DNA from 4 places in the Streptomyces sp. RLA012 genome. Region 3 is predicted to be linked to each of the others. Evidence: riboswitches for the same ligand, from Rfam matches in the RefSeq annotation. Region 3 holds a riboswitch; each other region holds the start of a gene.

What was found. A riboswitch is a leader RNA that binds a small molecule or an ion and turns the genes downstream of it on or off. The one in region 3 is predicted to bind S-adenosylmethionine.
Region 1: it holds a riboswitch for S-adenosylmethionine, as region 3 does, so the genes downstream of both, RV986_RS09045 (putative leader peptide) here and RV986_RS01625 (putative leader peptide) in region 3, are expected to answer to the same signal.
Region 2: it holds a riboswitch for S-adenosylmethionine, as region 3 does, so the genes downstream of both, thrC (threonine synthase) here and RV986_RS01625 (putative leader peptide) in region 3, are expected to answer to the same signal.
Region 4: it holds a riboswitch for S-adenosylmethionine, as region 3 does, so the genes downstream of both, RV986_RS37870 (aminotransferase class V-fold PLP-dependent enzyme) here and RV986_RS01625 (putative leader peptide) in region 3, are expected to answer to the same signal.

The regions. Positions count from the first base shown of each region.
Region 1 is NZ_JBWDPA010000002.1:1,909,461-1,916,310, reverse strand. Features, by position in the region: gene RV986_RS09070 (dioxygenase family protein) at 192-1,076, shown strand; gene RV986_RS09065 (maleylpyruvate isomerase family mycothiol-dependent enzyme) at 1,143-1,937, shown strand; gene RV986_RS09060 (MarR family winged helix-turn-helix transcriptional regulator) at 2,023-2,568, opposite strand; gene RV986_RS09055 (YceI family protein) at 2,758-3,273, shown strand; gene RV986_RS09050 (glutathione S-transferase C-terminal domain-containing protein) at 3,509-4,288, opposite strand; gene RV986_RS09045 (putative leader peptide) at 4,512-4,586, opposite strand; SAM riboswitch class IV at 4,623-4,768, opposite strand; gene RV986_RS09040 (amino acid ABC transporter permease) at 5,356-6,321, shown strand; gene RV986_RS09035 (amino acid ABC transporter ATP-binding protein) at 6,318-6,850, shown strand, end outside.
Region 2 is NZ_JBWDPA010000002.1:6,305,032-6,311,881, reverse strand. Features, by position in the region: gene groL (chaperonin GroEL) at 1-432, opposite strand, end outside; gene RV986_RS29045 (cold-shock protein) at 743-949, opposite strand; gene RV986_RS29040 (MoaD/ThiS family protein) at 1,411-1,686, opposite strand; gene thrC (threonine synthase) at 1,754-3,067, opposite strand; SAM riboswitch class I at 3,085-3,232, opposite strand; gene RV986_RS29030 (glucosyl-3-phosphoglycerate synthase) at 3,398-4,342, shown strand; gene RV986_RS29025 (alpha,alpha-trehalose-phosphate synthase (UDP-forming)) at 4,482-5,888, shown strand; gene otsB (trehalose-phosphatase) at 5,986-6,850, opposite strand, start outside.
Region 3 is NZ_JBWDPA010000002.1:280,132-286,981, reverse strand. Features, by position in the region: gene RV986_RS01645 (dipeptide ABC transporter ATP-binding protein) at 1-95, opposite strand, end outside; gene RV986_RS01640 (ABC transporter permease) at 77-1,006, opposite strand; gene RV986_RS01635 (ABC transporter permease) at 1,003-1,962, opposite strand; gene RV986_RS01630 (ABC transporter substrate-binding protein) at 1,966-3,591, opposite strand; gene RV986_RS01625 (putative leader peptide) at 3,852-3,977, opposite strand; SAM riboswitch class IV at 4,012-4,125, opposite strand; gene RV986_RS01620 (phosphotransferase enzyme family protein) at 4,207-5,289, opposite strand; gene RV986_RS01615 (ABC transporter ATP-binding protein) at 5,286-6,059, opposite strand; gene RV986_RS01610 (ABC transporter permease) at 6,056-6,829, opposite strand; gene RV986_RS01605 (ABC transporter substrate-binding protein) at 6,826-6,850, opposite strand, start outside.
Region 4 is NZ_JBWDPA010000002.1:8,248,439-8,255,288, forward strand. Features, by position in the region: gene qcrA (cytochrome bc1 complex Rieske iron-sulfur subunit) at 1-371, shown strand, start outside; gene qcrB (cytochrome bc1 complex cytochrome b subunit) at 368-2,005, shown strand; gene trpD (anthranilate phosphoribosyltransferase) at 2,182-3,246, shown strand; SAM riboswitch class IV at 3,347-3,463, shown strand; gene RV986_RS37870 (aminotransferase class V-fold PLP-dependent enzyme) at 3,666-5,027, shown strand; gene RV986_RS37875 (Lrp/AsnC family transcriptional regulator) at 5,236-5,517, opposite strand; gene RV986_RS37880 (rhomboid family intramembrane serine protease) at 5,514-6,245, opposite strand; gene RV986_RS37885 (hypothetical protein) at 6,398-6,637, shown strand; gene RV986_RS37890 (NYN domain-containing protein) at 6,672-6,850, shown strand, end outside.

The sequences.
Region 1 (6,850 bases), 1.6 Mb from region 3:
TTTCGCCGGTGCGTTCGTGCCGGTACGGGCCGCGACACACACGGCTCGGCCGGGCGGGTGAGACGGACGTTTGGTTGACGGCTCAAGTGGGATGACCTAGAGTAAAACTTGAAGGTTCAAGTTTAAAGCCGTGTGTCCCGTGGGTCGTCGTGCCGCAGTTCCGGGGCGCCCTCACTCACGTAAGGACCGGCATGAACTCCCTCCTCGATCCCGAGGTGCCCGCCGGAGCGTACGACCGGTTCCTGATCGACGCGTTGCCACGAGCCCGCGCCCAGCGCGCCTGGACGCCCGCGGACGGACCCCTTCCCGCGCTGTACGTCAGCCACGGGGCGCCCCCGCTCTTCGACGACGGACCCTGGCTGGGCGAACTGTTCGAGTGGGCCCAGTCCCTGCCGAAGCCGAAGAGCGTCCTGATCGTCTCCGCGCACTGGGAGGCGGCGCCGCTGTGCCTGTCCGCCCCGGCGGCGCACACCCCCCTGGTGTACGACTTCGGCGGCTTCCACCCGCGGTACTACACGATGACGTACGACACCCCCGACGCGACCGCCCTCGCGCACCGGGTGGCCGGGACCATGCCGGACGGCGAGTCGCTGTACCAGCACCCCTCCCGAGGCCTCGACCACGGCGCCTGGGTGCCGTTGATGGCCATGTACCCGCTGGGTGACATCCCGGTGCTGCAGCTCGGCATGCCCACCCACGACCCCGGCCGGCTCCTCGAACTCGGCGCCCGGCTGGGCCCGTTGCGGGAGGAGGGCGTCCTGGTGATCGGCTCGGGGTTCATGACGCACGGGCTGCCGTTCCTCACCCGCGAGATGCTCACCAAGGGCGAAGTGCCGGGCTGGTCCTCGGACTTCGACGCCTGGGTCGCCGACGCGCTCGCCCGCGGCGACGTGGACGAACTCGCCGCGTTCCGGACCCGGGCGCCCGGGATGCCGTACGCCCATCCCACGGTCGACCACTACATCCCGCTCTTCGTCACGCTGGGCGCCGGCCCGCGCGCCGACCGGGCGGTGCGCACCACCGTCGAGGGCTACATGATGGGCTTTTCCAAGCGATCCTTCCAGACCGCGGTGTGACCTCCCGTACCCTTCCGTACCCTCCCGTACCCTCACAAACCCCCTCCACCTCAACGGAGTCGAGATATGACCGAGCGTGCCGACCAGACCATCGACGCCCTGCGCAGCGGGCACGACTACCTGGCCACCGTGGTGCACGGGCTCGCCACCGCCGACCTCACCCGGCGGTCCGGGGCGTCGGACTGGGACGTGTCCCAGGTCCTCAGCCACCTGGGCAGCGGCGCCGAGATCGGCCTGGCCTCGCTGGAGGGTGCGCTGAACGGCAGCGGGCCCAAGGACGGCGACTTCAACAAGTCGGTGTGGGCGCGCTGGGACGCGATGACCCCCGTCGAGCGCGCCGAGGGCTTCGTGACCGCCAACGAGGCACTGGTACGCGGCTACGAGGCGCTCGACGCGGGGGCCCGCGGAGAACTCCGGGTCGATCTCGGCTTCCTGCCGGCGCCCGTGGACGTCGCGACGGTGGCGGGCCTGCGGCTCGGCGAATTCACCCACCACACCTGGGACGTGGAGGTGGCCTTCGACCGCACGGCGGCCCTGGCACCCGCCGCGGTCGAACCGCTCCTCGACCAGGCCGGCCTGCTCATAGGCTTCCTCGGCAAGGCCGACGCCCTCGGTGGACGCCACGCCCGCCTCGCGGTCCGCACCATCTCCCCGCCGCGCTCCTTCGGACTCGACCTGGGCGACGCGGTGGCCCTCACCGACGAACCGGCCGAGCCCGACGCCGTCCTGAGCGCACCCGCCGAGTGGTGGCTGCGCCTCGTCACCGGCCGCCACGCCGCCGCCCACACCCCGGCCGGGGTGACCCTCAGGGGCGACACCCTCACGCTGGACGACCTGCGGCGGGTCTTCCCCGGCTTCTGACCCGCCGTGCTGTACGGGCGCCCTGTACGGGCAAGCTGTACAGGCGGGCTTGTACAGGCGGGCCGGGTCACCGCCTGCGCCCGGGCTACTTGCTCAGCCCCTCGGGGGTCACTTCACCCTCCAGGGGCGTCCCGGGGTCCGCGCCGGGCTCCGGTACGGGTGGCAACAAGTCGTGCAGCGCCTCGTACCGCTGTGCGCAGGCCGTCTGGGCGATGGCCTGCGAGACGGCGTCGGCCAGCGGACCCGTGGACTCGCGCAACAGGCGGCGCGCCTTGTCGGTGAGGGCCACCTCGATGCCGCGCCGGTCCCCGCACGCCGAGCGCCTGGTGATCAGGCCCGCGTGCTGCAGGCAGGCCACCTGATACGTCAGCCGTGTCTTGGGGCGGCCGAGCAACTCCGCGATCCTTGTCATCCGCAGGCTGGAGCCGGGCTGGTCGGCCAGCAGGCACAGCACCAGGAACTCGTCGTGCGTGACATCGAGGCTGTCCTTGACGCGGGCACGCAACTGCTGCTCGATCGCCCCGGCCGCCGCCAGCAGGCGCATCCAGGCCCGCAGCGGGGCGGGCAGCAGCTCGCCGTCGCCCGTCGGCTCATGTTCGGGCAGATCAGCGGGGGTGGATGAGTCGGCCATGGTGTCACAGTCTACCGGTTGTCCAAATTTGAAGAACCGGCTAGCGTGGGGTCATCCAAATTTGGATGATCGACGTTGTCCCCGTAGTCCCCGGGTGCCGCGCGCTTCCCTGTGTCGCACCTTCGTGCGTCGTAACACCGTGGGTCGTCTCACCGCTGTGCACCGCTCGTAACCGTCTGGAGAACACTCATGACCGTCGCTGTCGAAACCGGCCTGTGGCAGCTCGACTCCGCCCGTACCACCGTCGCGATCAAGCACAAGACGATGTGGGGCATGGTCACCGTGAAGGGCACCTTCACCGGCGTCACCGGAGAGGGCGAGGTACAGCCCGACGGGACCGCCAGTGGCACCATCACCATCGATGTCGCGTCCCTGGACACCAAGAACGCCAAGCGGGACAAGCACCTCCGTTCCGCCGACCTCTTCGACGCGGACCGGCACCCCACGATCACCTTCGCCGCCCGTAACGCCGCTCCCGGCGCGGACGACACCGTCGAGATCGGCGGACAGCTGACCGTGCGCGGTATCAGCCGGCCGCAGCCCGTCACCGGCCGGGTGACCGAGGCGAGCGCCGACACCGTCACCCTCACCGCGGAGTTCACCGTGGACCGCGACCAGTTCGACATGGGCTGGAACCAGATGGGGATGCTCCGCGGCCTGACCACCGTCATCGGCACGCTCGTCTTCACCCGCGCCAAGGCCTGAGCCGGCCCGCCGCCAGCGCGGCGGCAGACAGCGCTCGTCCGGCTCCACGGTCCGCCGGATGCGGCGGCCGATGCCGCGCAGCTGCAGCTCTCCTCGTCGGTCGGCCAGTGCGGCTGCGGCGGTGTTCCCCTGTGCGCGGCGATCCCCGCCGGGATCCCGGGGACGTCCGGCTGACCGGCTGACCGGCTTACCGGTTGTCCCCGGGAGGGCGCGGAAGAGTGCGGAAGAGTGCGGATCAGTTCGGCAGGGTTCGGCAAGGCCTCCGTCGCACCGTGGTGCGGAAGGCCGGGTGGGTGCCGAGTCGACGTACGTAGTCCTGGAGATGCCGGTACGGGAAGAGGGCGTCCGGCGCGTCGAGTTGGGTGAGGGCCACCCAGAGGTCGACGTCCGCGGCCGTCAGCTCGTCGCCCAACGCGTAGGTCCGCGAGGCGAGTTGCCGGTCCAGTGACTCAAGTGCCGCCGCCCGCGTCTCCGGCCGCGCGGCCGAGGTGACGTCCCGGTCGAGACGGTCACGGAAGGCGTCGATGTCCGCGGCGAGCGCCGGTGGGTGCAGCCGGGGGAGACGGGCGTCGTCGCGGCACGGCAGCAGCCCGGCGAGGTCGTGCAGGATGTCGGGCGTGTGGTTGCTCACGATACGTCCGCTCCAGCGGTCGCACAGCGCGGGCACGGTGAGCGGACCGTCGTAGTGGTGCCAGGTGGCCTCGTACGCGCCGCGCAGTGCGGCGAACGAGTCGGAGGCCCCGGTTGTCTCGCCTGTCTCCGTTGTCTCTCCTGCCCCCGCCGTCTCGGCTGTCTTGGTGGGGAGCTCCAGCAGTGTCGTGGCGACCGACTCCTGCAGACCCAGCAGATCGAGGGTGATCGAGACGCGCAGCGAGCAGGGACAGCCCTCGGAGAGGTACAGCTGATAACGGTGCGGCGCCGGGTAGAACCCGCCGGCCAGGCCCACGCCGATCCGGCTGTGGACGCGGTGCGGGCGAGCCGGTGCGGCGGCGCCCCGCAGGCCCGCGCCAACCACCCCCGGAACGCGCGTGGTTGACGTACACGTGCCGGAGGTACCTGCGGTCGAACTGAGCGAAACTGTCTCGGGCATGACTCTCCTGGGAACGACGAAGCCCCGGCCACCTCGTGGGCGACAGCGAACGAAGAGGACGAAGGGGGCGAGGGGAGGCGAGGGGAGTGACTGCGCTGACGTACGGAGGGACCGGTCCGGATCGTGAGACACGACGGACCGGACGGATCTAGTACGCGCTGGAGACCCGCTGCAGATCGATATGCAGACGCCTCGTCAGACCGTTCGTGCCCTTCCCGGTCATTCCCACCGCTCCCATGTCCGGGGCTCGCGAGAAGCGAGACCACGCTTGCCCCGCCGCTCCGGCGGGACCCGGTCGTCACCCGGGGCACCCCGTCGCGGTGGAAGGGTTGCCTGTCAGCGGGCCGGGGCCGATAACCGCGTCGTACGGGAAATCCCGTGCGACGGGCGCTGACGATCGTGACCGTCCTCGTCAGTCTCCGTGCGGTGCGTGTAGGCGTCAAGAAGGCCTGTGCGCGGTCTCACGACGTGGTCATTCGGGCCGGTGAGCGTTGACAAGCACCAGGGGCCATGCCTAACTTACGCCGCATTGGACCGGAACGACTCCGGTGCACGTGAGGCCCCACGGGGCGGAATGGTGACGGTGACCGCGATGTACGCAGCCGAGGGGACGACCGCTCCGCGGTGTCACGGCTGCCCCGGCGCCGCACTGTGTTGTACCAACCGCCGCGCCCGCTGTCTCTGTCAGGCCTGACCGCTTCCGCCTGCGAGGCATCGAGCCTCCGAACGGCCGAATCTCCGAACGGCCGAAACTCCTCCACGAACCGCGACCGAACCGCGACCGAACCTCGGACGTTCACCGTCTGAGGCGGGGACGTTCGACGTCCGAACCTCTGGCCGTCACCGTCGCTCCGGCACGCCGTCGAGGAGATTCCCCCTCCGTACCCGCCGTATCTCCGTATCTCCGTACCTCCTGACATCCGTCTGTCCCCGCGCGCACTGTCGTCGTCGTCCGGGCCGCGGCGGGGTGTCCGCATTCGTTGGAGCCCTCCATGAGTGAATCCCTGGGCTCCGCCGTGCCGTTGAGCACGGCGGAGCCTCGACCGGCGGTGGCGCAGCGCGTACTGCCGCTGCGCCACCCGGGCCGCTGGATCGCCTCGGCGATCGTGCTGGTCGTGGTCGCCCAGATCGTCCACGGGCTGGCGACCAACCCCTTCTTCCAGTGGGACCGCTTCCCGTACTGGTTCCTGCGGCCGACGATCCTCGACGGGTTGCTCATCACCCTCGAAGTGACCGCCTACAGCGCCCTGTTGGGGCTGCTCGGCGGCATCCTGCTCGCCCTGGGCAGGCTCTCCGGGAGTCCGGTCCTGCGCGCGGTGAGCTGGGTGTACATCTGGCTGTTCCGCTCGGTGCCGCTCATCGTCGTACTCCTCTTCCTGTACAACTTCAGCGCGCTCTACCAGACGCTGAGCCTCGGCGTCCCGTTCGGCCCCGCCTTCTTCACCTTCGACGAGTCCCGGCTCGCCACCGACATGGTGGTCGCGGTCGTCGGACTGAGCCTCAACGAGGCGGCGTACGCGGCCGAAGTGGTGCGCGGCGGGATCCTCTCCGTCGACCAGGGCCAGCACGAGGCGGCCTCGGCGCTCGGGCTGCCGAAGGGCTATCAGTTCACGAGGATCGTGTTCCCGCAGGCGCTGCGCTCCATCACCCCGAACTACGTCAACCAGCTGATCGGCCTGATCAAGGGCACGTCGCTGGTCTTCTACGTCTCGTTGCTCGACCTCTTCGGCTCGGTGCAGAGCATGGGCAGCACCTACTCCGGCGACATCGTGCCGCTGCTGCTGGTCGCCACCGTCTGGTACCTGATTCTCACGAGTGTCGTCTCCGTCATCCAGTTCTACGTCGAGCGGTACTACTCGCGGGGCGCCCTGCGCACCCTCCCGCCGACCCCTTTGCAGAAGGTCCGCTCGGGTCTCCGTGACCTGCGGGCCCGGGTCCGCGAGGAGGCGGCGTCATGACGAACGAGACCTTGGACATACGTCCGGCCGCGGTCGAGGTCCACGACGTGCACAAGTGGTACGGGACCCAACGCGTCCTGAACGGCGTGGAGTTGACCGTACGTCCGGGAGAGGTCACCGTCGTCCTCGGACCGTCCGGGTCCGGCAAGTCCACGCTCCTCAGGGTGATCAACCATCTGGAGAAGCCCGAGATCGGCCATGTCAGCCTGAACGGCGAGCCGATCGGCGTCCGCCGGCACGGCAAGCGCAGCGAGATGGGGGTCCCCCCGGCCGAAGGCTGGGGGAGGCTCAAGGAGCTGAGCGAGCGGGCCATCCGGGTCCAGCGCAGCCGCATCGGCTTCGTGTTCCAGAACTTCAACCTGTTCCCGCATCTGACGGTGCTCGACAACGTCGCGGCGGCGCCGGTGGCCACCGGCAGGCTGGGCAAGCCCGAGGCCCAGGAGCTGGCACGCACCCTGCTGCGCCGGGTGGGACTCGCCGACAAGGCCGCCGCCTATCCCCGTCAGCTGTCGGGCGGGCAGCAGCAGCG
Region 2 (6,850 bases), 6.0 Mb from region 3:
AGCGATCTGCTCCTTGGTCTCGACATCCTTGGCCTGCTCAAGGAGGGCACCGGAGACGGCCTCGACGGCCTTCTCGATACCGCGCTTGAGGGCCATCGGGTTGGCGCCGGCGGCTACGTTGCGAAGGCCCTCGCGGACCAGCGCCTGCGCCAGAACGGTCGCGGTGGTCGTACCGTCACCGGCGACGTCGTCCGTCTTCTTGGCGACTTCCTTGACCAGCTCGGCGCCGATCTTCTCGTACGGGTCCTCGAGCTCGATCTCCTTGGCGATGGAAACACCATCGTTGGTGATCGTGGGGGCGCCCCACTTCTTCTCGAGGACGACGTTGCGGCCCTTGGGGCCAAGGGTGACCTTGACGGCGTCGGCGAGCTGGTTCATCCCGCGCTCGAGACCGCGCCGTGCCTCCTCGTCGAACGCGATGATCTTGGCCATGTGAAGTGGTCCTCCCGGACTGGGGTGGATTGCTCCGGACCGCGCTGGCGCCCGCGACGGACGGCCTGCCTGCCCAGTGGTTCCTTGCACCACCTGGCCTGCGGGCCTCACCGACCCGGTCCTTCGTTATCACTCTCACCTTCAGAGTGCTAACGCCAATGATTAGCACTCGCCCCTGCCGAGTGCAAGCGCCTCCCCTTGATCCGCAGGTGAGCGCCCCGCGCCGACAGCCGAACAACAGACCGAAGGGCTCGTACCCCCAGGGGGATACGAGCCCTTCGTCACGTCGAACAGTCAGTCGGCGCGTGCTTCAGCCGGTCGCGAGCCGGACCATGTCCGCCTGCGGCCCTTTCTGGCCTTGCGAGATCTCGAAATCGACCCGCTGACCCTCTTCCAGGGTGCGGTAGCCGTCCATCTGAATCGCGCTGTAGTGGACGAAAACATCCGCACCACCGTCGACCGCGATGAAGCCGTACCCCTTCTCCGCGTTGAACCACTTGACGGTGCCCTGAGCCATGCCTAACTCCCCTATTACTGGCCCTTGCACAGGACCGCACTTCGCGGACCCGGGTCAGACCTCCACCCCCCAACGGTTGGGGGTGTGCGCCGGAACGCGTCGACCGCGGCTGAATGTATCTGTCCAACTGCCGTCTGCAACAGGTCAATCGGACGAGAATTCAGGGCACGACTGATCGGAAATATAGGGAGAATTTGCAAAGATTTAGGGCAAGTCGGGCCCCATAAAAGCCGTATAAGGCTCAAAGATGCGGGGTACTTTGGCTACTTCTTGTCGGACTTCGGGCGCGAACTCATATGCGCCCGGTACGCGAAGTGGAGCGGGTTCCCCAACTGTACCGTGCTCAACCATGCAGAATTGCCCCCTCCGTTTCTCTCACGGAGGGGGCAATTCGATGAACTCACAGTGATTGGCATTACCAAGGGTAATGATCTCACCCTGGGTAACGGCGCGCCTGACGGTCAGCCACCGGCGACGGCCGGGATGATCGAGACGCCCGCGCCGTCCGGCGTCGTCGTCTCCAGACCCTGCTCGAAGCGGACGTCGTCGTCGTTCACGTACACGTTGACGAACCGGCGCAGCTTGCCCTGGTCGTCCAGCACGCGTGCGGCGATGCCGGTGTGGTTCTTCTCCAGGTCCGCGATGACCTCCCCGAGGGTCCCGCCCTCGGCTGTCACCTCGGCCTTGCCACCGGTGTAGGTGCGCAGGATGGTGGGGATGCGGACGTTGACGCTCATTCCTTGTGACCTCCGGTCGGGTAGCACCCCAGAGGGGCGCGGGGCTGTTGGTCTTCCGAGCCGGGCCTTACGCGAGGCCGGCCTCTCGGAAGGAGTCCAGGCTGGGACGAATGGTCGCCGTCAGCCCCGTACCGGCCACCGCGTCCAGCGTCTTGAGGCCGTCACCCGTGTTCAGGACGACGGTGGTCAGTGTCGGGTCCAGCAGCCCGTTGTCGATCAGCTTCTTGGTGACCCCCAGCGTCACCCCGCCCGCGGTCTCGGCGAAGATGCCCTCGGTCCGCGCGAGCAACTTGATCGCGTCGACGACCTGCTCGTCGTTGACGTCCTCCACGGCACCGCCGGTCCGCCGCGCGATGTCCAGCACATACGGTCCGTCGGCGGGGTTGCCGATGGCGAGCGACTTGGCGATGGTGTTCGGCTTCTGGGGCCGTACGACGTCGTGGCCGGCCTTGTAGGCGACGGACACCGGCGAGCAGCCCTCGGCCTGCGCACCGAAGATCTTGTACGGCCTGTCCTCGACCAGCCCGAGCTTGATCAGTTCCTGCAGGCCCTTGTCGATCTTCGTGAGCTGGGAGCCGGAGGCGATGGGGATGACCAGCTGGTCGGGGAGCCGCCAGCCGAGCTGCTCGCAGATCTCGTACGCGAGGGTCTTGGACCCCTCCGCGTAGTACGGCCGCAGGTTGACGTTGACGAAGCCCCAGCCCTCGCCGGCCGGGTCGCCGATCAGCTCGGAGCAGAAGCGGTTCACGTCGTCGTAGTTGCCCTCGATGCCGACGAGCTCGCCGCCGTAGATCGCGGCCATGACGATCTTGCCCTGCTCCAGGTCGTGCGGGATGAACACGCAGGAGCGGAAGCCGGCCCGGGCGGCGGCGGCACCGACCGCGCCGGCGAGGTTGCCGGTGGAGGAGCAGGAGAGGGTGGTGAAGTCGAAGGCGCGGGCGGCCTCGATGGCCTGGGCGACGACGCGGTCCTTGAAGGAGTGCGTCGGGTTGCCGGAGTCGTCCTTGACGAAGAGCTTTCCGGCCTCGACGCCCAGTTCGCGGGCGAGGTTGTCGGCCTTGACGAGCTTGGTCCAGCCGGGGTTGATGTTCGGCTTGTCGGCGACGTCGGCCGGGACGGGGAGCAGCGCCGCGTACCGCCAGATGTTCGCGGGGCCCGCTTCGATGCGCTTGCGGAGCTCTTCGGTTTCGTAGGCCGAGAAGTCGTACGCGATCTCCAGCGGGCCGAAACACTCCTCGCAGGCGAACACCGGGCCGAGCGGCACACGGTGGCCGCACTCGCGGCAGGAAAGCGCGACGGCGGGTCCGAGATCGACGCCGTCTACGCTGGTGGTGTCGTCCGGGACGGAGTTCGTGGTGCTTGCAACAGTCTGCGCAGCCATGGAGGCGAGGCCCTTTCTCCTCATCTTTCTCACGACGCACTTCGCCGTAAGACGGATTTGGCACCTTCCCGAGCCGGGAGCCTCGCCACATCGACGTGACAAGAACCGACCGGAGGGTTGCCGGGGCTTCATCGGGCCGTATCCCTCTGCCCCTCTGGATGAGCGGTATTCGGTTGTTGGTCTTCGGCGCGGAACGATCTACGCAATGCGATGGTCATCCGCGTTGTTCAAGACTGTAACCGAAGGCCAGGACAGTTGAGATAGTCGTCCGAACCGCGAGATGGATCACACCGTGACACCGGGTGATCAGACAGTGAGGAGCCGCAGACCGTGCTGAAGGAAGTCGAGCGCTGGCTGAGCAATCGCTCCTGGTCCGTGACCGATCGCCCGCTCCACAAACTCATGGCCGCCAAACGGGTCACGGGCTCCTCGGTGAGTGTCGTGCTGCCCGCGCTGAACGAGGAGGAGACGGTCGGCGAGATCGTCGCCGTCATCCGCCACGACCTGATGCAGCAGGTGCCCCTCGTCGACGAGATCGTCGTCGTCGACTCCGGCTCGACCGACCGCACCTCGCAGGTGGCCGCCGCGGCGGGCGCGCGCGTGGTGCACCGGGACGAGATCCTGCCGCGCATCCCGACCCTGCCCGGCAAGGGCGAGGTGCTGTGGCGCTCGCTCCTGGTGACGAGCGGGGACATCGTCTGTTTCATCGACGCGGACCTGAAGGAGTTCTCGTCGGACTTCGTCTCCGGGATCGTGGGGCCGCTGCTCACCGAGCCGGGCGTGGACCTCGTCAAGGGAATGTACGACCGTCCGCTGGGCGGTGCCGCCGGTCAGGGCGGCCGGGTCACCGAACTCATGGCCCGCCCGCTGCTCAACATGCACTGGCCGCAGCTGGCCGGTTTCGTGCAGCCGCTCGGCGGGGAGTACGCGGCCCGCCGTTCCCTGCTCGAACAGCTCCCCTTCCCCGTCGGCTACGGCATCGAGCTGGGCATGCTGGTCGACGCCCTGCACCTGGTGGGCCTGGACGCGCTCGCCCAGGTCGACGTGGGCGTACGCAAGCACCGCCACCAGGACGGGCAGGCGTTGGGCCGGATGTCCGCCGCGATCTACCGCACCGCCCAGCTCCGGCTGGCCCGCGGCCACCTCATCCGTCCGGCGCTCACCCAGTTCGAACGGAGCGGGGACGGTTTCGAGCCGCGTACCTACTCGGTCGACACGGAGGAACGTCCCCCGATGGCCGAAATCGCCGAGTACCAGAAGCGAAGGGCCGCGTAAGGCACCCCCGCAAGGGGCGCGGGGCTGTGACACATATGCGGCTCCGCCGCGTGGGCGCGAGCGACCCCCACCGACCCGCGGACGGCATACGGCTGAAGGGAACGTTTGAGCGTTTCCATGCGGGGCTAAGTTTCGAGGCATGGCTTCCCCCGCTTCAACGCAAGGCGCCCACGGCATCCTCGTCGCATCCAACCGCGGGCCGATCACCTACGAGATCCAGGACGACGACTCGCTGCGCGCCCGGCGCGGCGGGGGCGGGCTGGTCTCGGGGCTCTCCGCGATCGGGCCGGACGCGGGGGCCCTGTGGGTGTGCGCGGCGCTCGGCGCCGGCGACCGCGAGGCGGTCCGGCGCGGGGTCGGCGAGGACGGCGTACGGATGCTGGACATCGACGCCGACGTACACGCGGACGCGTACAACGGCATCGCGAACTCGGTGCTGTGGTTCGTCCACCACATGCTGTACCAGACCCCGCTGGAGCCGGTCTTCGACGTGGAGTTCCGGCGCCAGTGGGCGTCGTACGAGGCGTACAACCGCGCGTTCGCCGAGGCGCTGGCCGACGAGGCGGCGCCGGGCGCGGTGGTGGTCGTACAGGACTACCACCTGACGCTGGTGCCGGGCATGCTGCGGGAGCTCCGCCCCGACCTGCGCATCGGCCACTTCTCGCACACCCCCTGGGCGCCGCTCGACTACTTCCGGATGCTGCCCGACGACATCGCCGAACAGGTGCTGCGCGGCATGCTCGGCGCGGACCGGCTCGGCTTCCTGACCCACCGCTGGGCGGACGCGTTCACCGCCTGCGCCACCGCGATCGTCGGCGGACTCGGCGACACCCGGATCGGCGTGCACGGGCTCGGGGCGGACGCGGACTTCCTGCGGCGGCGGTCGCACGAGGCGGACGTCGGCGAGCGGATGGCCACACTGCGTGAGCAGATCGGGGAGGGCCGGAAGACGATCGTGCGGGTCGACCGGACCGAGCTGTCGAAGAACATCGTGCGAGGCCTGCTGGCGTACCGGCAGCTGCTGGAGGACCACCCGGAGTGGCGCGAGCGCGTCGTCCACGTGGCCTTCGCCTACCCCTCCCGCCAGGACCTGGCCGTCTACCGCGACTACACGGCCGAGGTCCAGCGGGTGGCGACCGAGATCAACTCCCAGTACGGGACGCCGGACTGGACCCCGGTCGTCCTGCACGTCAAGGACGACTTCGCGCGCTCGCTGGCCGCGTACCGGCTGGCCGACGTCGCCCTCGTCAACCCCATCCGGGACGGCATGAACCTCGTCGCCAAGGAGGTGCCGGTCGTCTCCGACGAGGGCTGCGTGCTGGTGCTCTCGCGGGAGGCGGGGGCGTACGAGGAGCTGGGCGAGGACGCGGTCGGGGTGAACCCCTACGACGTGGTCGGCACCGCGCGTGCGCTGCACGAGGCGTTGTCGATGTCGGGCGGGGAGCGTGCCGAACGCACGAAACGGCTCGCCGCGGCGGCTACGGCGTTGCCTCCGGCGCAGTGGTTCCTGGAGCAGCTGCGGGCGTTGGAGGAGCGGAAGAAATAAAAGAAGTAGAAGAAGCAGGAGGAGCAGGAGGAGCAGGAGGAGCAGGCAGGAGCAGGAGGAGCAGGCAGGAGCAGGCGGGAGACGTGTGAGCGGGGCGTCAGTCGATCTTCGCCGCCAGTGACGTCAGCAGCTGTACGACTCCCGCGGGGCCGTCGACGACCAGGTCCGCGCGTTCGGCCAGTTCGCTGACCTCGGAGCTGCCGCTGCAGACGAGGAGCCCGGGGACGCCGTCCGAGCGGAGTTTCTCGACGGCGGCGAAGGCGGGGAGATCGCCGAGGTCGTCGCCTGCGTAGAGGACGGCTTCGGCGTGGACCTCGCGGACGTACTCCAGGAGGGCGACGCCCTTGTCCATGCCCGGGGGACGGAGTTCGAGGACCATCCGCCCGGGTTCGACGATCAGACCGTGCCGGGTGGCGAGTGCGGCGAGGGGTTCGCGCAGGGCCTCGAACGCGGCCTGCGGGTCCGCCGCACGGCGGGTGTGGACGGCGAGGGCGCGGCCCTTCTCCTCGATCCAGGTGCCCTGCCAGGCGCCGTTCTCGTCGAGGACCCCGGGCAGTTCGGCACGGACGGCGGCGACGCCGGGGTGCGGGGCGGGGGCGGTGACCGTGCCGGTGCGGGCGTCCCAGCGTTCGGCGCCGTAGTGGCCGAGGACGACGAGATGGTCGAGACCCGGGACGCCCGCGAAGCCGCCGTGGCGGACCGCGACGCCCGCCGGGCGGCCCGTGACGACGGCGACGGAGGCGACCTTCGGGGCGAGGGCCGCGAGGGCGGGGACCGCGGCGGGGTGGGCGCGGGCCTGTTCCGGGTCGGCGACGATGGGGGCGAGGGTTCCGTCGAAGTCGAGTGCGATGACGGCCCGGTCGGGCCGGGTGAGGATGGCGTCGAGACCGTCGCGTCCCGCGGGGGTCGTCGGGATCGCCTGGGTCTCCAAGGTCTCCGAGGTCTCCGAGGTCGGCAAGGGT
Region 3 (6,850 bases):
TGCCCGGGGTTCGGGCCGGTGCCTGGTGTGGTCGTCAGGTTCTCACCCGTTCCGGGTTCGTTCGTCACCTGGCCGGTCATCGCTGCCGGGACCATTCGCCGTCCAGCGCCCTTGCGATGCGGTTGGTGGCCAGCACGGTCGCGGCGATCGCCAGCCCGGGCAGCGCGGTGAGCCACCAGGCGTTGGCCAGGTAGTTGCGGCCGTCGGAGATCAGCGTGCCCCACTCCGGCGCCGGTGGCGGGGCTCCGTAGCCGAGGAAGCTCAGCGCGGACACGGCCAGGATGGAGGAGCCGAAGTCGAGGGTGGCCAGGACGATCACCGGACCCGCGGCGTTGGGCAGCACGTGCCGACCCAGCACCGAGAACCAGCGGGATCCGCACGAGTGTGAGGCCTCGACGAAGACCGCCTGCCGCACCCGCAGCACCTCCGCCCGCGTCACCCGTGCGAAGCCGGCGACGCTGGCGATCCCGACCGCGACCGCCACCTTCACCGTCCCGTAGCCCAGCGCGGTGACCAGGGCCAGGGACAGGAACAGCGCCGGGATCGACAGCAGTACGTCGACGAAGCGCATCAGCACGTCGTCGACCCAGCGTCCGACGAACCCGGCGACCAGACCGAGCAGGCTGCCGACCACGAAGGCGACCGCCACCGCGATCAGCGTCGCCTTCAACGACAGCTGCGCACCGTGGACCACCCGGGAGAACACGTCGCGCCCCAGTTCGTCGGTGCCGAACCAGTGCGCGCCGCTCGGGCTTCGGAAGTTCTGGGACGGCACCCCCCTCAGCGGATCCCGCGAGGTGAACAGCCCCGGCCGGAACGAGGCCAGCACCACCAGTACGACGACGAGGACCGACAGCAGCAGGCCGGGGCGCCGCAGCACGAACCGCAGGACCCGCCGCACGTCGACGCGGCGCCCCGATCCGGGGCCGATTCCCGGATCGACCGGTCGCGCGAGGCCGAGTGCGGCGCCGGTGGCGTCGTCGACGAGACCCTGGCTCTGGCTCATGCGAAACCCGCCTTCCTGCCCGAGGCCACCACGATCCGCGGGTCGAGCAGCGGATAGACGAGGTCGACGATCAGGTTCGTCACTACGAAGATCAGTGCCCCGAACACCACCACCCCCTGGACCAACGGGATGTCCTGGGCCGTGACCGCGGCGGCCGTCACCCGGCCGAGGCCGTCACGCGAGAACACCGTCTCGACGACCACCGAACCGGCGATCAGCTGCCCGACCAGGAGGCCGACGACCGTCAGGGCCGGCAGGGACGCGTTGCGCAGCGCGTGCCGCAGGTGGACCCGCCAGCGGCCGGCGCCCTTGGCGCGGGCGGTCTCCACATAGGCCTGATCCAGCGCGGTGAGCAGGCTCTTGGCCAGTACCTGCGCAACCTGCGCACCGGTCGGGATCGCCAGTGTCACGGCCGGCAGGATCAGTCCCCGCAGCCCGTCGTTGCCGAAGGCCGGGAACCAGTGCAACCGGAAGGAGAACGACTCGACGAGCACAAGCCCCACCCAGAACGTCGGGACCGACACTCCCAGCGGCGGCAACGACAGCAGCAGCTGCCGCAGCCACCGCCGCGTGGTGTAGGTCGCCAGCACCGCCAGACCGCCGCCGAGGACCACCGCGAGCAGCAGCGCGGCACCGGTCAGCTGCAGGGTCCCCGGCAGTGCGTCGGCCAGCGTCGAGGCCACCGGCCGACCGGTGGAGACCGAGTCGCCGAAGTCCCCGCGTACCACCTTGCCGAGGTGGTCGGCGTACTGCACCAGCACCGGCTTGTCGAAGCCGTACTGCTGCCGCAGCGCGGCGATCTGCGCCGGATCGATCTGGGCCGAGTCCGATCCGGCGCCGGCCATCGCCGAGACCGGATCACCGGGCAGGTAGTCCAGCACGAGGAACGACACCGTGTAGGCCGCCCACAGCACGCCGATCGCCTGGGCGAGACGTTTGATCACATAGCGGCGCATGTGCTAGCCGATCCAGGCGTCGTGCAGCTGGACCCGGCTGGAGGCATCGAAGTCCAGGTTGTGCACCTTCTTCGACACGCCCAGCTGAGTCTGCAGTTCCACCACCGGCACGACGTACGCGTTCCGCACGATCAACTGCTGTGCTTCGCCTGCCAGTTGCTTCCGCTTGGCCGTGTCGGTCGTTGCCGCCTGCCGGGTCAGCACTGAGTCCAGCGGGCTCGCCGACAGGCGATAGGCGTTGGCCAGCCCGGTGGAGTACAGGGTGCGCAGGATGTCCGGGTCGGCCCGGGTCAGGTTGCCCCAGAGCGCGTCGTAGTCACCGGACTGCTGCGTCTGGGCGAGCTGGGAGATCTGCAGCTGCTTGAGCACCACGTCGATGCCGACGGCCTTGAGCTGCTGCTGGATCAGCTCCAGCGTCGGCTGGTTCGTGGCCGAGTTCGCGAACCACTTGACGGTCAGGCTCAGCCTGGTGCCGTCCTTCGAGCGGACACCGTCGCCGCCCGCCTTCCAACCGGCCGAGTCCAGCAGGGACTTGGCCTTGGCCGCGTCGTAGGCCAGGTCCGTGTTCAGATCCTCGTAGTCCGGCGTGGTGCGCGCCAGGACGCTGGTCGCCGGCTGGGTGCCGGTCGGGAACACGGTGTCGGCGATCTGCTGCCGGTCGATGGCGTACAGGATCGCCTGCCGTACCTTGGCGTCCTTCAGGACCGGGCGGGAGTTGTTCAGCCCCAGGTTGAACACCGCACCGGGATTGGCCCGCCGTGCCAGGTTCACCGGGCCGCCCTTCAGCGCCGCCTCGTTGGCCTTGCCGACGCTGCTGATCGCGTCGACCTGACCGGACTGCAGACCGCCGGCGCGCACACCGGCCTCGGGCACCACCTTGAACACGAGCTTGTCCAGATACGCCTCGCCCTTCTTGCTCCACCGCGAGGAACCCCAGGCGTATCCGGTGCGCTTGGCCAGGGTGATCGACTGGTTCTGCACATAACTCTTCAGCGCGAAGGGCCCGGATCCGACCACTCCCTGGCTGCACTTCTGCTGCGGGGTCCTCTTCACACTCGCCGACGACTCGATGCCCAGCGAATGCGTCGAAGTGGCCTGCAGGAACTGCGCGTTGGGCTGCTGGAACTTCACGCGGACGGTGAGTGGGTCGACCACGGTGGTGCTGTCCACGCCGCTCAAGTAGCCCTCGGCCAGGGTCCCCAGGGCGCCGAGCTTCGGCACCGCGTCGAAGTTGTCCTTGACCACCTGCGCGGTCAGCTCGGTCCCGTCGCTGAAGGTGACACCTGATCTGAGACGGAAGGTGAACGTCGTCGCGTCCGAGCTGATGGCCCAACTCCTCGCCAGCCAGGGCACGATCTTGCCGGTCCTGGGGTCCTGGTCGGTGAGGGAGTCCACGATCTGCCGCACCGAGTAGATGGTGTCGTTGCTGGCCACCTGCTGCGGATCCACGCAGCCGGCATCGGAACCCACCGCGAAGGTCAAGGTGCCACCGGACTTCGCCCGGCCGCTGCCGCTGCCGGTGTCGGAGTCGTCGCCGCCCGACCCGCAGGCGGTCAGCAGGACGCTGGTGGTCAAGAGGGCGGCCAGCACCGCCCATCGGGTGGGTCGGAAATCCGGATGTGCTGTCACCGAGGATTCTCCTACTCGTGTCACCAGGCACGGGATGCCGTGCGGATCACGGCCGCGCGTGGGTGCGCCGCCCCGGCCGGTGCAACTCCGACGACGGGGCAGTGCTGTTCAGGCGGGAGTCAGAGGGGAGTCAGGCAGGAACGGGTGTCGGCGGCTGCGGAACATGTCCGTGCACACCGACAGCACCGCGGGAGGCCACGGGGAGGTGCCTGCGGGAGCCACGGGCGACGACGGACGTCAGTCGGCCCTGGGGAAGGCGATCAGGCGTGACAGAGGCAGCTGGTGAAGCGCTGCAGATCGATGTGGCGTCGGCGCGAGAATCGGGAGAACACCGTCGCGGCCACGAGGGAGGCACGTGAGGCACTCAGGTCACTGTTGTGTTGCATGCCGGTCCTCCCCATCTCCGGCCCCGGCCAAGGGGCCTCGCGCTTGCAGAGATCGTCGGTGACCCTGCCGGGCTTTCACCTGGAGCACCCCACCGCGTCGGAGGGTTGCCGGTCAGCAAGCCAGGGCTTGACGCTGACACTCGATGCCGATCGTGATCGTACGGAGCGGTGCTGTCGTACGTCAATGGCGGCATTGGTGATCACGGGGCGAACATCGCCTGGTGCGGCACTAGGAACGATGCGCGCGCAGCCGTACTCGATCGAGGAGCCGGAGCCCGTCGCCGGTCGTGAACCACCGGGTGTGGTCCACCAGATACCGGTACGCCAGATCGGCATTGGCCCGCGATCCGGTGACGCCGTGGAAGTAGCCCAGCTCGGAGAGGGCGAACTCCGCGTGCACGAGCGGCAGCAGTTCGGGCAGGGCAGCCGACTCGGCGGGGCTCAGCGGGCGTACCGAGGTGTACCCGTCGAGGAGCGCGTCCACGTCGTCCGGGCGGACGGGGCGGGACGGGTCGAGCCACTGGACGGTGTTGCGCTCGATGGCGGTCGCGAGGTCGTGGACGGCGGTCGTGCGGTCGCTGAGGCCGAAGTCGAGGACGGTCGAGACCGTGCCGGTCGCGGGGTCCCACAGGAGGTTCGAGGCATGCCAGTCGTTGTGCGTCCACAGCGGTGCGAGGCGGCCGAGGTGGGGCAGCAGACGCCGGTGGAAGGGAAGATGGACCGCGCGCAGGTCCGCCCGCCAGGGACGGCCCGCCAACGCCGCCACCAGTGCCGGTCGCTCGGCCGCGTACGCCTCCAGCGCGGCCTCGGGGTCGACCGCCGCGAAGACGCTGAAGGAGGAGACGAGGGGCTGTGGGCGCCGCCTCGGGGCGCCGAACCCCTCCGCCGCCAGATGGAGTTGGGCCAGTGCGGCACCGGCGGCCCGGGCATGGGCCACGGACACGAACGGCGACCACGACAGCGCGTCCCGGTAGAGATCCGTCCCCGTTCCGGCCGTGTGGACCTCGTACACCCACTCCCCGCGCGCCTCGGCCCCCAGCACCTCCACGACCGGCGCACCCCGGTCTCGCAGATACCGCAGGAAGGCGTGCTCCTCGGCCAGACCTTCCAAGGTGCGTACGTCGCGGTGGTGCCGTTTCACGAAGAGCCGTCGTCCGCCCCGCTCGACCAGGGCGGCCGCCGACAGCGGGCGCGGGCTGCGCCACAGTACGCGCACGGAACCGACGACGGCCTCGACCTCCGCCTCGGTGAGCGGCGGCCAGTCGGGGGCCACCGGTTCCGTACCCATGCCGTGGGCCAGGAGCTCGCTCATCCGGCCGTCACCTCGCTCTCCACCCGGCTCGCCCGGCCGCTGAGGGCGTCCAGCAGCCGCCGCTCGGTCGCCGCGAACTCCGGTTCGATGAGGGCGTCGAGGCCGCGCGGGCCGGAGCGCGGCACCTCGATGCGCTCGACGACCGTGGCCGGGCGGGGCGAAAGGACATGCACCGTGTCGGCGAGCAGGACGGCCTCACGAATGTCGTGCGTGACCAGTACGACGGTCCAGCGGTAGCGCTGCCACATGTCGGCCAGCCACAGCTGCATCTCCGTGCGGGTGAGCGAGTCCAGCGCCCCGAACGGCTCGTCGAGCAGCAGCACCGGCCGCTCCAGAACGACGGTGCGCAGCAGCGCCGCGCGCTGCCGCATACCGCCGCTGAGCTGGAAGGGATACGAGGACTGGAAGCCGTCGAGGCCGAAGGCCCCGAAGAGTTCGCCGGCTCTACGCCGCGCCTCCTTCTTCCGCACCCCCTGGGCCTCCAGCCCCAGCGCCGTGTTGTCGAGCACCGTGCGCCAAGGGAACAGCAGATCCTTCTGGGGCATGTAGGCGACCTTGCCCGAGGCGACGGACGCGGGGGCGCCGTCAACCAGGATCTCGCCCGAAGTGGGCCTGTCCAGACCGGAGATCAGATTGAACAGTGTGCTCTTGCCACTGCCGCTCGGACCGATGACGGCCGCGAACTCGCCCGGCTCCACGGTGAGGTCCAGGTCGCGCAGCACTGCGAGCGACCCGAACGTCTTTCCCGCGCCACGTACTTCGAGACTCATGACCGGCTCTCCTTCGCCAGCGCCCGCTCCCACGGCAGGACGAGCCGCTGCAGCAGACAGGTCGCCCCGAACAGGGCGATGCTCAGCGCGGCGGTCACCGCGACCGCCGCGAACACCAGGTCCGTGCGGAACGCGCTCTTCTGCGCCTGCATATAGATGCCGAGGCCCTTCTCGGCGCCCGCGTACTCCGCGAAGACCGCGCCCACCACGGCGTACGTGATGCTCACCCGCAGCCCCGTGAAGAAGTGGGGCAGCGCGCTCGGCACCCGGACCAGCCTGAAGGCGCGCACCCGGCCCGTGCCCAGGGAGCGCAGCAGCCGCATCGCGTCGCGGTCGGTGGCCGCGAAGCCCGCTGCCAGGTTCGCCGCGAGCGGGAAGAACGTCGTCAGGGTCACCACCAGCATCTTCGGCAGCAGACCGAAGCCGAACCAGATGATCAGCAGGGGTGCGACGGCCACGATCGGGATGGTCTGGGAGGCCACCAGAAGCGGATACAGGCCCCGGCGGGCCGTCGCCGAGAAGTCCAGTACCACGGCCACCAGCCAGGCGGCGGCGAAGGACAGCGCGAAGCCGAGCAGGGTCTCCTGGAGGGTGGGCAGCGTCTGGTCCCACAGGTCGCCACGGTTCGTCCAGCCCTGCGACAGGACGCGGCCGGGGCTGGGCAGCACCGTCGGGTCGACACCGGCGGCGGCCACGTACACCTGCCAGCCGGTCACGAGTACGGCGAGGACGAGCAGCGGCGGCCAGACCGCGCGCAGGGCCGTCCTCACTTGGTGTCCGGGAGGTAGGCG
Region 4 (6,850 bases), 8.0 Mb from region 3:
AGGGCCTGGAGGAGCACGACGAGGACTTCCAGATGGAGATCGCCAAGGCCGCCCTGATGATCGTCCGGCTCCAGCCGGCGAACATCAAGGACAAGCGTGAGCTCGCCTGGTCGCACGAGGGCATCGTGGCGTACTCGAAGATCTGCACCCACGTCGGTTGCCCGATCTCCCTGTACGAGCAGCAGACGCACCACGTGCTCTGCCCCTGTCACCAGTCCACCTTCGACCTCTCCGACGGTGCCCGAGTGATCTTCGGCCCGGCCGGTCACGCCCTGCCGCAGCTGCGCATCGGTGTGAACGAACAGGGCTACCTCGAAGCGCTCGGCGACTTCGAAGAGCCCGTCGGTCCTGCCTTCTGGGAGCGCGGATGAGCACTACCACCACCTCCGACTCGCGCTCGCGCGAGAAGGCGCCCGCCGGTGAGCGGGTGGCCGACTGGGCCGACGGCCGCCTGGGGATCTACTCCCTGGCCAAGGCCAACATGCGCAAGATCTTCCCCGACCACTGGTCGTTCATGTTGGGTGAGGTCTGCCTCTACAGCTTCATCATCATCATCCTCACGGGTGTGTATCTGACCCTGTTCTTCCACCCGTCGATGAACGAGGTGGAGTACCACGGCAGCTACGTCCCGCTGCAGGGCCAGCTGATGTCCGAGGCGTTCAACTCGACCATGCACATCTCCTTCGATGTGCGCGGTGGTCTGCTGATCCGGCAGATCCACCACTGGGCGGCGCTGATCTTCCTCGCCGGCATGTTCGTGCACATGATGCGCGTGTTCTTCACGGGTGCGTTCCGCAAGCCGCGTGAGGTCAACTGGCTGTTCGGCTTCCTGCTGTTCGTCCTGGGCATGTTCACCGGCTTCACCGGTTACTCGCTCCCGGACGACCTGCTCTCCGGCACCGGTGTCCGCTTCATGGAGGGCGCGGTCCTGTCCGTGCCGATCGTGGGCACGTACCTGTCGTTCTTCCTCTTCGGCGGGCAGTTCCCGGGCGGCGACTTCGTGGCCCGCTTCTACTCGGTGCACATCCTGCTGCTGCCGGGCATCATGCTCGGCCTGGTGGTCGGCCACCTGATCCTGGTCTTCTACCACAAGCACACGCAGTTCGCGGGCCCCGGAAAGACGAACAACAACGTCGTCGGCATGCCGCTGCTGCCGGTCTACATGGCCAAGGCCGGAGGCTTCTTCTTCCTGGTCTTCGGTGTCATCGCGGCCGTCTCGGCGATCGCCTCGATCAACCCGATCTGGACCATGGGCCCCTACCGCCCGGACATGGTGTCCACGGGCGCCCAGCCCGACTGGTACATGGGCTTCTCCGAGGGCCTGATCCGTGTGATGCCGGGCTGGGAGATCAACGTCTGGGGTCACACGCTCGTCCTGGGTGTGTTCATCCCGCTGGTGATCTTCCCGCTGGTCCTGGTCGCGATCGCGGTCTACCCGTTCATCGAGTCCTGGGTCACCGGCGACAAGCGCGAGCACCACATCCTGGACCGCCCGCGCAACGTCCCGACCCGGACCGCGTTCGGCGCCGCCTGGATCAGCTGGTACTTCGTCCTGCTCATCGGTGGCGGCAACGACATCTGGGCCACGCACTTCCACCTGTCGATCAACTCGATCACCTGGTTCGTGCGCATCGGCTTCTTCGTTCTGCCGGTCATCGTGTTCGTGATCACCAAGCGGGTCTGTCTTGGCCTCCAGCGCCGCGACCGGGACAAGGTGCTGCACGGCCGCGAGTCGGGCATCATCAAGCGCCTGCCGCACGGTGAGTTCATCGAGGTGCACGAGCCGCTCGGCCCCGAGGCCCTGCACACGCTCACCGCGCACGAGCAGTACCAGCCCGCCGAGATCGGCCCGACGGTCGACGAGAACGGTGTCGAGCGCAAGGTCAAGGGCACCGAGAAGCTCCGCGCCAAGCTCAGCGAGGGCTACTACGGGGAGGACAACCAGATCCCCAAGCCCACGGTCGAGGAGTACAAGGAGATCACGAGCGGCCACGGCCACCACTGATCCTTTGACCGGTTGACCGGTCGCCACTGATCGCCACGGCAAGAGCCTCCGTCCATTGCCCGGACGGGGGCTCTTTGCCGTGCCCCCGGCTGGATAGGGTGGACCCACCCCCGCACGCGGGGGCGAGCCCGTCTGCGTACGTCCATCCGCGTACCTCTACGAACCCAGGAGCGACCATGAGCGCTGTGAACCCCGCTGGAGGCGACACCACGGCGGACCGCTCCTGGCCCGAGGTGCTGAACGGCCTGCTCGACGGCCGCGACCAGAGCGCGGACGACACGGCCTGGGCGATGGACCGCATCATGAGCGGCGAGGCGACGGACGCACAGATCGCCGGCTTTGTGGTGGCGCTGCGGGCCAAGGGCGAGACCGTCGAGGAGATCTCCGGCCTCGTCCGCACGATGTACGAGCACGCCAATGTGATCGAGGTGCCCGGAGAGACCGTCGACATCGTCGGGACGGGCGGTGACGGCGCGAAGACGGTGAACATCTCCACCATGTCGTCCATCGTCGTGGCCGGCACCGGCGCCAAGGTCGTCAAGCACGGCAACCGGGCCGCGTCCTCGGCGTCCGGTGCCTCGGACGTCCTGGAGCAGCTCGGCGTCAATCTGCAGCTGACGCCGAAGCGGGTGGCCGAGGTGGCCGAGGAGGCCGGGATCACCTTCTGCTTCGCGGTGAAGTTCCATCCGGCGCTGCGCCATGTGGCGGCGGCGCGGGGGCAGCTGGGGATCCGGACGGTGTTCAACTTTCTCGGTCCGCTGACGAATCCGGCGCGGGTGCGGGCCCAGGCGGTCGGGGTCGCGGACGCCCGGATGGCGCCGATCGTGGCGGGTGTCTTCGCCGAGCGCGGCCATTCGTCACTCGTGTTCCGCGGTGACGACGGGCTGGACGAGCTGACCACCACGTCGACGTCGAAGGTCTGGATCGTCCGCGACGGGAAGGTCACCGAGGAGCGCTTCGACCCGCGTGACGTCGGCCTCGACCTCGTCCCCGTTCAGGCCCTGCGCGGGGCCGACGCCTCGTACAACGCGGACGTCGCCCGGCGGCTGCTCAGCGGCGGGACGGGGCCCGTACGGGACGCCGTGCTCCTGAACTCGGCGGCGGCCCTGGTCGCGCTGTCCCCGACCGACGCGCCGCTCACGGACCAGCTGCGGGCCGGGATGGCGAAGGCGGCGGAGGCCGTCGACTCCGGGGCGGCGGAACGGACGCTGGAGCGCTGGGTGGCGGCCAGCCAGGCGTAGGCCTCCGGCGAGGCCCCTGATCTCCGACCGCAACTCCGTCGTCCCGGTATACGGACAGCGGGGTTGCGGTCGGAAGATCGTGTGGCAGGATGCGATATCAGGTCATGAGCGACAGCCATCAGGCCCCGGCCGGCTGTCCGGCAACCCTCCGTCCGTGGCGGGGTGCCCCGGGTGAAGACCAGGTCGTAGGCAGCGAGGTCTACGGCAAGCGCGGACCCCTCGCCCTCTTTCGAGTGGACACAGCCCAGGGGTCCTGGTCGTTCGAGGGAGCCTTCTGTGAGCAAGCGAATGCGGTAGGGCGTAGAGCCCCGCTTCCGCACACCCTTTTCCTTTCTTTCCCGCGCTGAGCCGTACCACCGCCGTACCCCCGTGCACCCGGCTCGCGCGGTGCTTCCGCCTGCCTCTCACAGGAGCTCGCCATGTCTGTCTCCCTCGCTGCCGCCGACCAGTCCGTTTGTGCCCCACTGCCCGTTCTGGGACGTGATGTGACCGTCCCGCTCGTCACCGGCGGCGACGTCACGTACGCCGCGCTCGACTACGCCGCCAGCGCCCCGGCCCTGCAGCGGGTCTGGGACGACGTCGCCGCGTACGCCCCGTACTACGGCAGCGTGCACCGCGGCGCCGGGTACCTCTCGCAGCTGTCCACCGACCTCTTCGAGAACGCCCGCGGGACCGTCGCCGAGTTCCTCGACTGCCGGGAGGACGACCAGGTCGTCTTCACCCGCTCCACCACCGACTCGCTCAACCTGCTCGCCGCCGCCCTTCCGGCCGACTGCGAGGTGTTCGTCTTCGAGACCGAGCACCACGCCTCGCTGCTGCCGTGGAAGGACGCACGGGTCACCTATCTCGACGCGCCCCGCACCCCGCACCAGGCCGTCACCACCCTGGAACGCGCCCTCGCCGAGCGCGACCCGCACGGCCCGGCCCTCGTCTGTGTGACCGGCGCCTCGAACGTCACCGGCGAGGTGTGGCCGGTGCGCGAGCTGGCCGCCGTCGCGCACGCGCACGGCGCCCGTATCGTCCTCGACGCCGCGCAGCTCGCCCCGCACCACCCGGTGTCCGTCCGCGACCTGGACGTCGACTGGGTGGCCTTCTCCGGACACAAGCTGTACGCGCCCTTCGGCTCCGGTGTCCTCGCGGGGCGCGCCGACTGGCTGCGCGAGGCCGAGCCGTACCTCGCGGGCGGCGGCGCCAGCCGCAAGGTCACGCGGCGTACGGACGGGGGAGTGGACGTGGAGTGGTACGAGAGTGCCGCCCGGCACGAGGCCGGTTCGCCGAACGTGATCGGCGTCTACTCCATCGCCTCCGCCTGCAAGGCCCTCACGGAGGCGGGCTTCGACACGCTTGTCGCACGTGAGCGGCAGCTGATCCGCGCGGTGCGGGAGGGGCTGGCCGAGGTGCCCGAGGTGCGCGTGCTGTCCCTCTTCGGGGACGACGCTCCGCGCGTGGGCGTCATCTCCTTCGTCGTCGAGGGCTGGAACAGCTCCCACTTCGCCGCCGCGCTCTCCGCCGAGTACGGCATCGGGGTGCGCGACGGGCTCTTCTGCGCCCATCCGCTGGTGCGCACGCTGCTCGGGAGCGATCCGCAGACGCAGGGCGAGTGCGGTGCGCCCGAGGCGGCGCCCGGGGAGAAGTCGCTGAACGCGATCCGTGTCAGCTTCGGGGCCGGTACGCCCGACGAGCACGTGGAGCGCTTTGTGCGGGCCGTGAAGGAACTGGTGCGGGACGGGGCGAAGTGGAACTACCGCACGCAGGACGGCCGCTGCGTGCCGACGGCCTGAGGCGGTCTGGGCTCCGCCCTCGGCCCCGGGTTGTTCGTCTGCGGGTGAGTGGGGGCTGGTTGCGCAGTTCCCCGCGCCCCTGAGGCCGGGGCTGCGCCCCGGATTCCCCCGGCCGCCCGCAGTCTTTCGGCTGTCGGCCGGTGGGGGCTTGTCGCGCAGTTCCCCGCGCCCCTGAAAGCCTCGGGTCCCGCGGTTGAGGACCAGGGAGTCAGTTGTCGAGGCCGATGGCGAAAGCGGCTTCGAGGTCGTGCTGGGAGTAGGTGCGGAAGGCGACGTGGGTGTCGGTGGCCTCGACGCCGGGGATCTTGCTGATCTTGCCGGGGATGACGTCCGCGAGGTCGTCGTGGGCCTTCACCCGGACCATGGCGATCAGGTCGTACGTACCGGTGACGGAGAAGACCTCGCTGACACTGTCCAGCGCGGCGATCGACTCGGCGATCTCGGGGATCCGGTCCACGCTGGTCTTGATGAGCACGATCGCGGTGATCACGGCTGGTTTTCTCCCTCGGGGGCCGCTGCTGGGGTTTTCACTCTAGTCGCCCGCCCGAACCGCACCCACGCGGAGACGAAGCCCAGCGAGAAGCCCACCAGGTGGGCCAGATAGGCGACACCGGGCCCCGAGGGACTGCGGCCCGCCGCCACCCACTGCAGGGTCGCCCAGAACGGCAGCACGATCCAGGCGGGAAAGCGCAGCGGCAGGAAGAAGAGGAACGGGAAGAGACTGGTCACCCGGGCCCTGGGGAACAGGTACAAGAACGCTCCGAGGACCGCGGAGATCGCCCCCGACGCGCCGACCAGACTCTGCTCGGAGGCGGAGTTCGCGATCGCGTAGCCCAACAGGGCCAGATATCCGCAGGCCACGTAGAAGACGGCGAACCCGAGGTGGCCCATGCGTTCCTCGGTCATCGCTCCGAAGACGTAGAAGAAGAGCATGTTGCCCAGGAGGTGGAGCCAGCTGCCGTGGATGAACAGGCCTGTCGCCGGGGTGAGCCAGGCGCTCGGGTTCCCGTCGAAGAGCTCGGCGGGGATCACGCCCCAGCGCCGGAAGTAGGCCCGCTGGGCGACCAGCAGCGCGTCCCCGGTGCCGTACGTCGGATTGAGACCAGAAGCCGGCCCGATCAGAAAAATCAGGCAGCACAGCACGATCAGCCCGTACGTCACCGGCGCGGACTGCCCCCGCACCGCCCTGCCCGTCGCCCTGCCGCACGTGCTGATCATGGAACAGAGCATGACGTAACCGGACCGATACGCACAGAGTGCCTCGCCGTCATGGACGGCCGAGCGTCGAGTACCCGCCAGGCCGTAGGGTAACGAGCCACACGTTCCAGAGACGGGCGCTGGGCGGACACTAGAAGGAAAGCGACTGCCATATGACGGTTCCCCTGCCGACCGCCGAGACCCGCTGGCGCTGCACGCTCTGCGGCAACCTCACGCGATTCGACGTGACCCGCTCGTCCAAGGTCGTCGAGTATGTGCACCTCGACCTGGCCGGGGAGCCGAACGTGGAGGAGCGCGAGGTGGTCAGTGAGACCATCGAGTCGGTGCGCTGTCGCTGGTGCAATGCGGTGGATCAGGTGGAACTGGTGGACAGGCCGGGTGCCGGCTCCTGAGGGAGCGGGCCCCGCACAGACATTGGGGTGACGGATGGCGGAGACCGCAGGCGGGGAGCCGGACGACGGCACCGCTGAGGTGCTCGACCGGCCGCTGCCCGACGCCGTGCGCCGCCGTGTGGTGCAGATCGTGTCCGACGGGTTCGGTGGGCTGACCGTAGCCGAACTCCCCGCACAGTTGCGGCAGTACGCCCGATTCGCACCCAATCGGCG